DNA from 3 places in the Leclercia sp. AS011 genome. Region 3 is predicted to be linked to each of the others. Evidence: predicted binding sites of a transcription regulator. Region 3 holds the regulator's gene; each other region holds the start of a gene.
What was found. The regulator Fur, encoded in region 3, represses iron uptake genes when iron is present. The targets are predictions, from matches to a motif close to ATAATAATGAGAACNACTATCAA.

Region 1 (3,280 bases), 690 kb from region 3:
GGCGGAGCCGGTTTCCGACTGGGTCCAGGACATCTTGCTGTTTTCGCCTTCGCACAGGGCGCGCTTGGTGACGAAGTTCAGGATGCCGCCGGTGTTGTTATCCCCAGGGAACCAGTTCTGTACCGTGGAGTATTTCACCTCGGCGTCTTTATGGATGATCACCTCCACCACCGCGGCGTGCAGCTGATAGCTGTCGCGTACCGGGGCGGAACAGCCCTCGATATAGCTGACGTAGCTACCCTCATCGGCCACCAGAATGGTGCGTTCAAACTGGCCGGTTTTCTCGGCGTTGATGCGGAAATAGGTCGACAGCTCCATCGGGCAGCGCACGCCTTTCGGCACATAGATGAAGGTGCCGTCGGAGGCCACCGCCGCGTTCAGGGCCGCAAAGAAGTTGTCGTTGCCCGGCACTACGGTGCCGAGGTACTTCTTCACCAGCTCGGGGTGATCGTGAATGGCTTCGCCAAAGGAGCAGAAGATGATCCCCTGCTCGCCCAGCTTCTCCCGGTAGGTGGTGGCGACCGAGACGGAGTCGAAGATGGCGTCCACCGCCACCTCACGCCCTTCGCGCACCGGCACACCGAGCTGCTCGAAGGCCTCTTCCACCTCTTTGCTTAAAAAGGCGTTAGCGCCGGTCTGCTGCACCGCGCCCGGCTCGGAGGCGCAGGTGTCGTCGCAGTTGCCGCACGAGGGCGCAGAGTAGTAGCTGTAATCCTGATAGTTCAGCTTGTCGTAATGCGCTTTCAGCCAGTGCGGCTCTTCCATCTCCAGCCAGGCGTTAAACGCGTTCAGGCGGAACTCCAGCATCCAGTCTGGCTCGTTACGCTTGGCAGAAATGGCGCGGATGACCTCTTCGTTGATCCCTTTTGCGAGCTCATCGGTCTGCAATTGGGTGAAGAAGCCCTCTTTGTAATTAATATGGCCGCCGGACCAGGTGTTGACGTCGTCAGTTGCTTCAGTATGTCGAGACATAATACCGCCTATACCCCAAAACTTTCGCCGCAGCCGCATTCGTTCTGGGCTTTCGGGTTATTGAATTTGAATAACTGGTTTAAGCCTTCGCGCACGTAATCCACTTCTGTACCGTCAATAAACGGCATCGCCTGCAAAGGGACATAGAGCCGGGCACCGTCCTGCTCGAAAAGCAGATCGTCTTTCGCCGGTTCGCTGACGGTATCCAGTACGTAACCAAATCCGGCGCAGCCGGTGGTCTTAACGCCTAACCGCACGCCCAGCATGCCCGCCTGTTTACTCACCAGCTCGCGGATGTGCGCCGCGGCGGCCGGTGTTAGTGACAATCCACGCCACGCAAATTCTGTCGGATCAAATGTTTCTGAATGCTGTTGCATAAATCCACCTCTTCTAGTGCGCCCCCAGGGCATAACACCATGTTAGTGATAATGATTATCACTTCAACCCCTCAGTTGCAGGGGCATTCGGCTTAACCGCCCTTTTTGGCTACTTTCATTAAGCATAGACCCTGCTACGGGGGTTAACAGGGATGTTCACATTTGGTTAACTTTATGATCTGAAAGATGATTTGTTATTGATTCGCGGCAATCGGGGATAAATGCAAAATATGTATAGAAAATGCCTATTTTTGGGATAGGGAATGGACCGAGACGGCTGCTCTTACCTGTAAGCGTATTCTGAAACAGCCCCGGCGAGGGCGCTTGACCGACTGCGGGTGCGCTATCCTTGTTGTATTAAGGCCAGCAACAGGAGGGGAGATGCTTACTGCACTGTTAATTACCGCCGTCCTTGCCGTGGTCATTACTGCTCTGGTTATTTTGTCTGCGATGCAGGATCTCAGAGACGATTATTGAAGATAAACAAAAGGCCGCTTCCGCGGCCTTACTTTTTACACCACCGCAGTGGTCAGCCGCGATGAGCAGCACAGACGCTGCTGGTCATCGAAGATATCAATCTGCCACACCTGATGTCGCCCGCCGGTATGCAGGGCGCGACAGACGCCGCGCACCCGACCGCTGCGCACGGAACGGATGTGGTTGGCATTGACCTCCAGCCCTACCACCTTCTGTTCCCCTTCGGTGCAGAGATAGCCCGCCACCGAGCCGAGGGTTTCAGCCAGCACTACCGATGCCCCACCGTGCAGCAGGCCAAACGGCTGATGGGTGCGGCTGTCCACCGGCATGGTGGCTTCCAGTTCATCCTCGCCGATGCGGGTAAACTGGATGTCCAGCAACCCCACCATGTTCCCGTCGCTCATGGCGTTTAACGCCTGCAGGGTAACGGCACGTTTCCAGATCATCCCATAATCTCCAGCAAAGCCTGCAGCGGATGGCGCACGCCGCTGCCCTCGACGCGTTTGACCTGGCTGCGGCAGGAGTAGCCGGTCGCCAGACAGCGATTGCGCGGCAGACGCTGCATCGCCTGGTGCCAGGAGAGCTCATAGATCCCCAGCGAATTCTTGTGGTTCACCACCTCATGGCCGTAGGTCCCGGCCATGCCGCAGCAGCCGACGCTGACGCTCTCGAGCTTCGCCCCAAAGCGGGCAAAGATCGTGGCCCACTGAGAAGGCGCGCCCGGCAGGGCGGTCACTTCGGTACAGTGGCCGAACAGATACCAGGATTCACCGCTGGTCTCCTGCGGTGTTTGCTCGTCGACAATCGCCGGAAGCCATTCGTGCACCAGCATGACGTGGAAGTCGCCGCGCTTGTCGCCGAGAGTCTGCTTGTACTCATCGCGATAGCAGAGCACCAGGGCCGGATCGACGCCGACCATTGGCATGCCCAGCTGCGCCACACGGTTGAGGAAGTCAGAGGTCTTTTGCGCCGTTTTGGCGAACCGATTGAGGAAACCTTTAATGTGCTGGGCTTTACCGTTCGGAGAGAACGGCAGCAGCACCGGCTGATAGCCGAGCCGCTCCACCAGCCGAATAAAGTCCGCCACCACCTGCGCATCGTAATAGCTGGTAAAGGGATCCTGCACCACCAGCACGGTTTTCGCTTTCTGCTCCGGGCTCAGCGCTTCAAGCTGTTCCAGGGTCAGGTTGGCGGAGCGGTGGCCCACCATCTGACGCTGCAGCGACGGCGTGGAGAGCAGCGGCAGGTCGATCATGCCGATATGCTTCTCGGAGAGTTTGCGCACCAGCGGCTGGTTGATAAAGAAGTTGAAGGTGCGCGGCGCGCGGGCCATCAGCGGGGCATAGCTCTCCACCGTCGCCACCAGATGGTCGCGCATCGGACGCAGATAACGGCTGTGATAGAGCTGGAGGAAGCGCGAACGGAACTCCGGCACGTCGATTTTAATCGGGCAC
Region 2 (3,280 bases), 2.1 Mb from region 3:
ATACTGCCCACCTGCAGCGCTTCGCTTGCCGGCACACCCATCACCCAGGCGACCGGGTAGAAGATGTAACCCAGAATACCCTGGAAGGAGATACCCAGTACGGCAGCAAACAGGGCGTTCAGTGCAGAGATCAGGGCGATAAAGCCGATCAGCATGGCCGCAACGATAACCGCTACTTTGAAACCTGCCAGAATGTATTCACCCAGCATCTCGAAGAAGCTCTGACCTTCGTGCAGATTAGCCATCTGCAGGTTCTCTTCACTTTCATCCACGCGGTACGGGTTGATCAGCGACAGAACGATAAAGGTGCTGAACATGTTCAGAACCAGCGCAGCAACCACGTATTTTGGCTCCAGCATGGTCATATACGCGCCCACGATAGACATGGAAACGGTAGACATTGCGGTGGCCGCCATGGTGTACATGCGGTTGCGGGACATTTTGCCGAGGATATCTTTATAGGCGATAAAGTTCTCAGACTGACCGAGGATCAGGGAGCTTACGGCGTTGAAAGATTCCAGTTTGCCCATGCCATTCACTTTGGACAGCACGGTACCGATAGCGCGGATCACAATCGGCAGAATGCGAATGTGTTGCAGAATACCGATCAGAGCAGAAATAAAGACGATAGGGCACAGAACTTTCAGGAAGAAGAATGCCAGACCTTCATCGTTCATTTTACCGAACACGAAGTTGGTCCCTTCATTAGCAAATCCGAGCAGTTTTTCGAACATCTCAGAGAAGCCCTTCACAAAGCCCAGACCCACGTCTGAGTTCAGGAAGAACCAGGCAAGCAGCACTTCAATGACGAGCAACTGAATAACATAACGAATACGGATTTTTTTGCGATCGCTGCTGACCAGCAACGCAAGCACGGCAACGACAACAAGTGCCAGGACAAAATGTAGGACGCGGTCCATATTTGCTCCAAATATGAGGCAGGTTTAATTTCGCTGCACATTCTATGAAACAAGCGTAAAGAAAACGAGATCAAAGACACACTATAGTCACGTCCTGTGACGAGACTCAAAAATAGTGACACAACATACATTTTTGTTATGTTATGTAAATGCGTGAAAAGTTAAGTTTGTGTGCTACGCTTCACAAAGGTGTGTGCTTTTTGCCCGCCTGCCTGTACAACATCCAGCCTGCTGATTGTTCTTCGCTATCACTGTAATCACGATAATCCCTTTAAATGAACTTGATAATCATTCGCATTTTGATAGCATTAAACATAGCAAAGGCTATATTACTGAGGCAAAAATGAGCAACAGTCGCGTTGATGAGAGTAGCAGTGGCAGAGCAGCACGCAAAATGCGGTTTGCATTAATGGGACCTGCGTTTATTGCCGCCATTGGCTACATCGATCCCGGTAACTTTGCGACCAACATTCAGGCCGGGGCCAGCTTCGGCTATAAACTGCTGTGGGTGGTGGTGTGGGCCAATCTGATGGCGATGATGATCCAGGTGCTGTCGGCAAAACTGGGTATCGCTACCGGCAAAAACCTCGCGGAACAGATCCGCGACCATTATCCGCGTCCGCTGGTCTGGTTTTACTGGGTGCAGGCCGAGATTATCGCCATGGCGACCGATCTCGCGGAATTTATCGGTGCCGCGATCGGCTTTAAGCTGATCCTGGGCGTATCGCTGCTGCAGGGGGCGGTGTTGACGGGTATCGCCACCTTCCTGATCCTGATGCTGCAACGACGCGGGCAGAAGCCGCTGGAGAAAGTGATTGGCGGTCTGCTGCTGTTTGTGGCGGCGGCCTATATTGTTGAGCTGATCTTCTCCCAGCCAGACTTCGTACAGTTAGGCAAAGGGATGGCGATCCCGAGCCTGCCTACCACCGAAGCGGTCTTCCTGGCGGCCGGGGTGCTGGGGGCGACCATTATGCCGCACGTGATCTATCTGCACTCCTCCCTGACCCAGAACCTGCACGAGGGGTCGCGGCATGAACGCTACTCCGCAACGAAATGGGACGTGGCGATTGCCATGACCATCGCCGGGTTTGTCAATCTGGCGATGATGGCCACCGCCGCGGCGGCCTTCCACTTCAACGGCCATACCGGCATTGCCGATCTGGATCAGGCTTATCTGACCCTGGAACCTTTACTCAGCCATGCGGCGGCGACCATTTTTGGCCTGAGCCTGGTGGCGGCGGGTCTGTCGTCGACAGTGGTTGGTACCCTGGCCGGGCAGGTGGTGATGCAGGGCTTTGTGCGCTTCCATATTCCGCTGTGGGTGCGTCGTGCCGTCACCATGCTGCCGTCATTTATTGTGATCCTGATGGGGCTGGATCCGACCCGTATTCTGGTGATGAGTCAGGTGCTGCTGAGTTTTGGTATTGCGCTGGCGCTGGTGCCGCTGCTGGTGTTTACCAGCGACAAGAAGCTGATGGGCGATCTGGTCAACAGCGTGATGGTCAAACGGGCAGGGTGGGCGATAGTGGTGCTGGTGGTGGCGCTGAATCTGTGGCTGCTTATCGGCACGGCACTGGGGTTATAAAAAAAGGCGCCGCGAGGCGCCTTTTTCATATTAGTGACGATGACCGTGTCCGCCATGACCGTGACCTTTACGGCCGCGATGGTCATCACGATCGCGCCAGCCTTCGCGGTAGCCGCGCTCATAGGCGTTACGTTTATCCCAGCCACGATGGTAGCCGTTGTCATGTTTGTGCCAGCGTTTATCACGCCATTCATAATTACGATGCCAGTAGCCGCGGTCACGCCAGCCGCCACCGTCCCAGTAGTTACCGTAATTATCGCGATCGCCAATTTGTAATTTTACGGATGGCAACAGGGTGATTTCGCCAGCATTAGCGACCAGCGGGGCTGAAGCCATTAATACTGCTGCCAGAATCAGGGACCTGAACATTATTATTCTCCTTCACGATCGGAGCCGTAACCGGCTTGTTAATGCAATTTTAAGGGGCGGTAAAGCCCCGGATAATCGCTTTAACTCCTAATTCAGAAGGCGTAGCACTTTTTGCTAAAAGTGCTTTTAATCTGCGCGGGTCAGGATTGATTCTATTTCGTTCAGCTCGTCAGGCGTGAAGTGACGATTCGCCAGCATGCCTACGGCATCTTCGATTTGCGTTGTTTTGCTGGCGCCAATCAGCACCGAAGTGATGGCCTCGTGATGTAGTACCCAGGCCAGCGCCATCTGCGACAATTTCTGGTTCCGGCGTTCAGCCAGTGCATTGAGCCTGCGCACCTTGACCAGCTTCTCTTCGGTGATCTGATCCGGGTTCAGGAAGCGGCTGCCGCTGGCGGCGCGGGAA
Region 3 (3,280 bases):
CACTCCTTCGGCGCGAAGTACGATTTCAAAAATAACCTGATTCTCGAAGCCGCCTTTGGTCAGGCTGAAGGTTTCATCGATCAGTACTTTGCCAAAGCCAGCTACAAGCTTGATATCGTGGGTGGCCCGCTCTCAACGACCTATCAGTTCTACGGTACGCGTGATAAAGCCGACAGCGGCACCGTGAACGATATCTACGACGGTACGGCATGGCTGCAGGCGCTGACGCTGGGCTACAAAGTCGGTCAGGTCGATTTGCGTCTGGAAGGGACCTACGTGAAGGCGGAAGGTCAGCAGGGTTACTTCCTGCAGCGTATGACGCCAACCTATGCCTCTTCCAACGGGCGTCTGGACGTGTGGTGGGATAACCGCTCCGACTTTAACGCCAACGGCGAAAAAGCGGTCTTCTTCGGGGCGATGTATGACCTGAGCAACTGGAACCTGGCGGGCTGGAGCGTCGGCGCATCCTATGTCTACGCCTGGGACGCGAAACCGGCAGACTGGTTAATCAACAGCGCCGGTCAGCGTGAAGATATCGCCTCGAACAAGATCAAAGAGTCTGCCTACAGCCTGGATGCGAGCTACACCCTGCAGGACGGTCGCGCGAAAGGGACTATGTTCAAACTGCACTTCACGCAGTATGACAACCACTCCGATATCCCAAGCTACGGCGGCGGCTACGGCAACATCTTCCAGGACGAGCGTGACGTGAAGTTTATGGTTATCGCCCCGTTCACCATCTTCTGATGACAACCCGGGCGGGGGCGATCCCCGCCTGACTGGAACCGTTATGCTGAAAAGAATCGTACTGGTCGCGGTGCTGGCATCAGGACTGGCCGCCTGCGCACAACCGCAAACCCAGAAAGAAGACACCCGTCTGAAAGAGGCCTACAGCGCCTGCATCAATACCGCTGAAGGATCGCCTGAGAAACTCGAAGCCTGCCAGAGCGTGCTGGACGTGCTGCGTCAGGAGAAGGCGCACCAACAGTTTGCGACCCAGGAAACCGTCCGGGTGGCGGATTACCAGGCCTGTATCCAGGCGCGTAAAACGGGTAACAATCAGGACGTGACCAAAAACTGCGATAAAATCTGGCAGGAGATTCGCAGTAATAACAGCAAGTAATCCGCTGTCTTTAACGCCCGGTGGCGCTTTGCTTACCGGGCCTACGGGAGATTTCACCCTGGTAGGCCCGTGTAAGCGCAGCGCCACCGGGCTTTTTGACATAATGACAGGCAAAAAAAAAGCCAACCGTCAGGTTGGCTCAGAGTCTTAGCGGAGATTATTTCGTGTCGTGCGCGTGGTCATCTTCGCGGCAGTCGCCTTCGGCACAGTGGCCATACAGGTACAGACTGTGGTTGGTCAGACGAATGCCATGACGTGCGGCAATTTCGCGCTGACGTAATTCGATGGAATCATCGCTGAATTCGATCACTTTGCCGCAGTCGAGGCAAATCAGGTGATCGTGATGATGCTGCTGCGTCAGTTCAAATACGGATTTACCGCCTTCGAAATTATGACGCGTAACGATGCCTGCATCGTCGAACTGGTTCAGTACACGGTAAACGGTAGCCAGACCAATCTCTTCGCCCATGTCGATCAGACGCTTGTATAAGTCTTCCGCACTGACATGATGGTTATCCGGACCCTGAAGCACTTCCAGGATTTTTAACCGTGGAAGCGTGACTTTCAGTCCGGCCTTCTTTAATGCGGTGTTGTTGTCAGTCATGCGGAATCTGTCCTGTTGCTAAACGATTCACTTCTAAGGAAGAAGTGACAGAAAATGCACCTGGGATAATGCGTCTCATTATAGAAGTGCCATGGCGTAATGAAAACTGCAAGTCTCAAGTAAAGTATGCTTATAAAAACGTGGTACCGCCAACAAAGTTGTTACAAGGTTCCCCGTTTACTCCTGGATCATTGTACAGGTATGGCAGCAAAAGTTAAAAATTTGTAGCAATTATTTTGATTGGTATTACCTATCAATGCGGCGCAACTTTAGCGTTGCGCCGCGACATCATCAGGCATTGAGGATGTCGTCGAGGTGCAGCTCTTCGCGAACCTGTTTCACCCATTTGTCGACACGCTCGGCGGTCAGTTCCGGCTGGCGATCTTCGTCGATGGCGAGGCCCACGAAGTGGTTATCATCGGCCAGACCTTTGGAGGCTTCGAAGTGGTAACCGGCGGTTGGCCAGTGACCCACGATCACCGCGCCGCGTGGCTCAATGATGTCGCGAATGGTGCCGAGGGCATCGCAGAAGTACTCTGCGTAGTCTTCCTGATCGCCACAGCCGAACAGGGCCACCAGTTTGCCGTTGAAGTCGATCTCTTCCAGAGACGGGAAGAAGTCGTCCCAGTCACACTGCGCTTCACCGTAATACCAGGTCGGGATGCCCAGCAGCAGAATATCGTAACCTTCGATATCTTCTTTGCTGCTTTTCGCAATGTCATGCACATCGGCAACGTCTTTACCTAACTGTTTTTGAATGTTTTTTGCGATGTTCTCGGTGTTACCCGTGTCGCTGCCGAAAAAAATGCCGATGATTGCCATGAGTAAAATAACCTCTTGATACTTAATGGTATGGTGGCGCAATTTAGCCACGGATAAGGGCAATCATAGCAGAACAGAGAAGCCTGCGGAAACTGCTATCACGCAGGACTGCACTCTGTGCTACATGAAAGCAACAAGAAGGGGAGTTTTCTGACTTAAGCTTTGCCGTGCCATTTCCCGAGCTGCGCGATCAGCATCTCTTCGATAAGCTCACTGCGGCTGATCTCACGGGCATTCGCCAGCTCGTTCAGCGCATCGACGGCGTCAGCGTTCAGTTTCAGCTCGACGCGTTTAAGCCCACGACTTTTATCGCGTTTAAGCTGATTGCGCTTATTGATGCGCAGCTGTTCATCACGCGATAGCGGATTGGTTTTCGGTCGTCCCGGGCGACGCTCATTCGCGAACAGATCTATTGTCGTGCGGTCCGTGTGTTCTTTGGCCATGATTCTGAGACTTCGGGGGAAACAAGACACCCTGCTAATGCCCGGGCGATAAGCGCGCCATCATACATCACCGAAAACGGCACGCCAACGACTGGAGGCCCGCAGGCGACCAGTCGCTCTCTTTTTAATCAATTTTCGATGTCAGCGAGGTAACGGCGGATAGCGCGCAGCACCGCGTCCGGTTTTTCAGCATGGACCCAGTGTCCGGCCCCGGCAATCACGTGCGCCCGCGCCTGAGGGAATTGCCCCAGCAGCGCCTCACGGTACGCCTCGGTCACATACGGCGAA

Region 1: sufA (Fe-S cluster assembly scaffold SufA) is a predicted target of Fur. The motif match lies at 1,389-1,411, and genes of this name have one in related genera.
Region 2: WFO70_RS00805 (Nramp family divalent metal transporter) is a predicted target of Fur. The motif match lies at 1,202-1,224, and genes of this name have one in related genera.

What each region holds. Positions count from the first base shown of each region.
Region 1 covers NZ_JBBCMA010000001.1:1,545,980-1,549,259, forward strand. Annotated here, with positions in the region: gene sufB (Fe-S cluster assembly protein SufB) at 1-972, opposite strand, end outside; gene sufA (Fe-S cluster assembly scaffold SufA) at 981-1,349, opposite strand; gene menI (1,4-dihydroxy-2-naphthoyl-CoA hydrolase) at 1,862-2,272, opposite strand; gene ydiJ (D-2-hydroxyglutarate dehydrogenase YdiJ) at 2,269-3,280, opposite strand, start outside.
Region 2 covers NZ_JBBCMA010000001.1:171,422-174,701, forward strand. Annotated here, with positions in the region: gene WFO70_RS00800 (NupC/NupG family nucleoside CNT transporter) at 1-920, opposite strand, end outside; gene WFO70_RS00805 (Nramp family divalent metal transporter) at 1,264-2,505, shown strand; gene ypeC (DUF2502 domain-containing protein YpeC) at 2,536-2,874, opposite strand; gene WFO70_RS00815 (aldo/keto reductase) at 3,001-3,280, opposite strand, start outside.
Region 3 covers NZ_JBBCMA010000001.1:2,231,680-2,234,959, reverse strand. Annotated here, with positions in the region: gene chiP (chitoporin ChiP) at 1-747, shown strand, start outside; gene chiQ (ChiQ/YbfN family lipoprotein) at 794-1,123, shown strand; gene fur (ferric iron uptake transcriptional regulator) at 1,281-1,727, opposite strand; gene fldA (flavodoxin FldA) at 2,019-2,549, opposite strand; gene ybfE (LexA regulated protein) at 2,705-2,992, opposite strand; gene ybfF (esterase) at 3,121-3,280, opposite strand, start outside.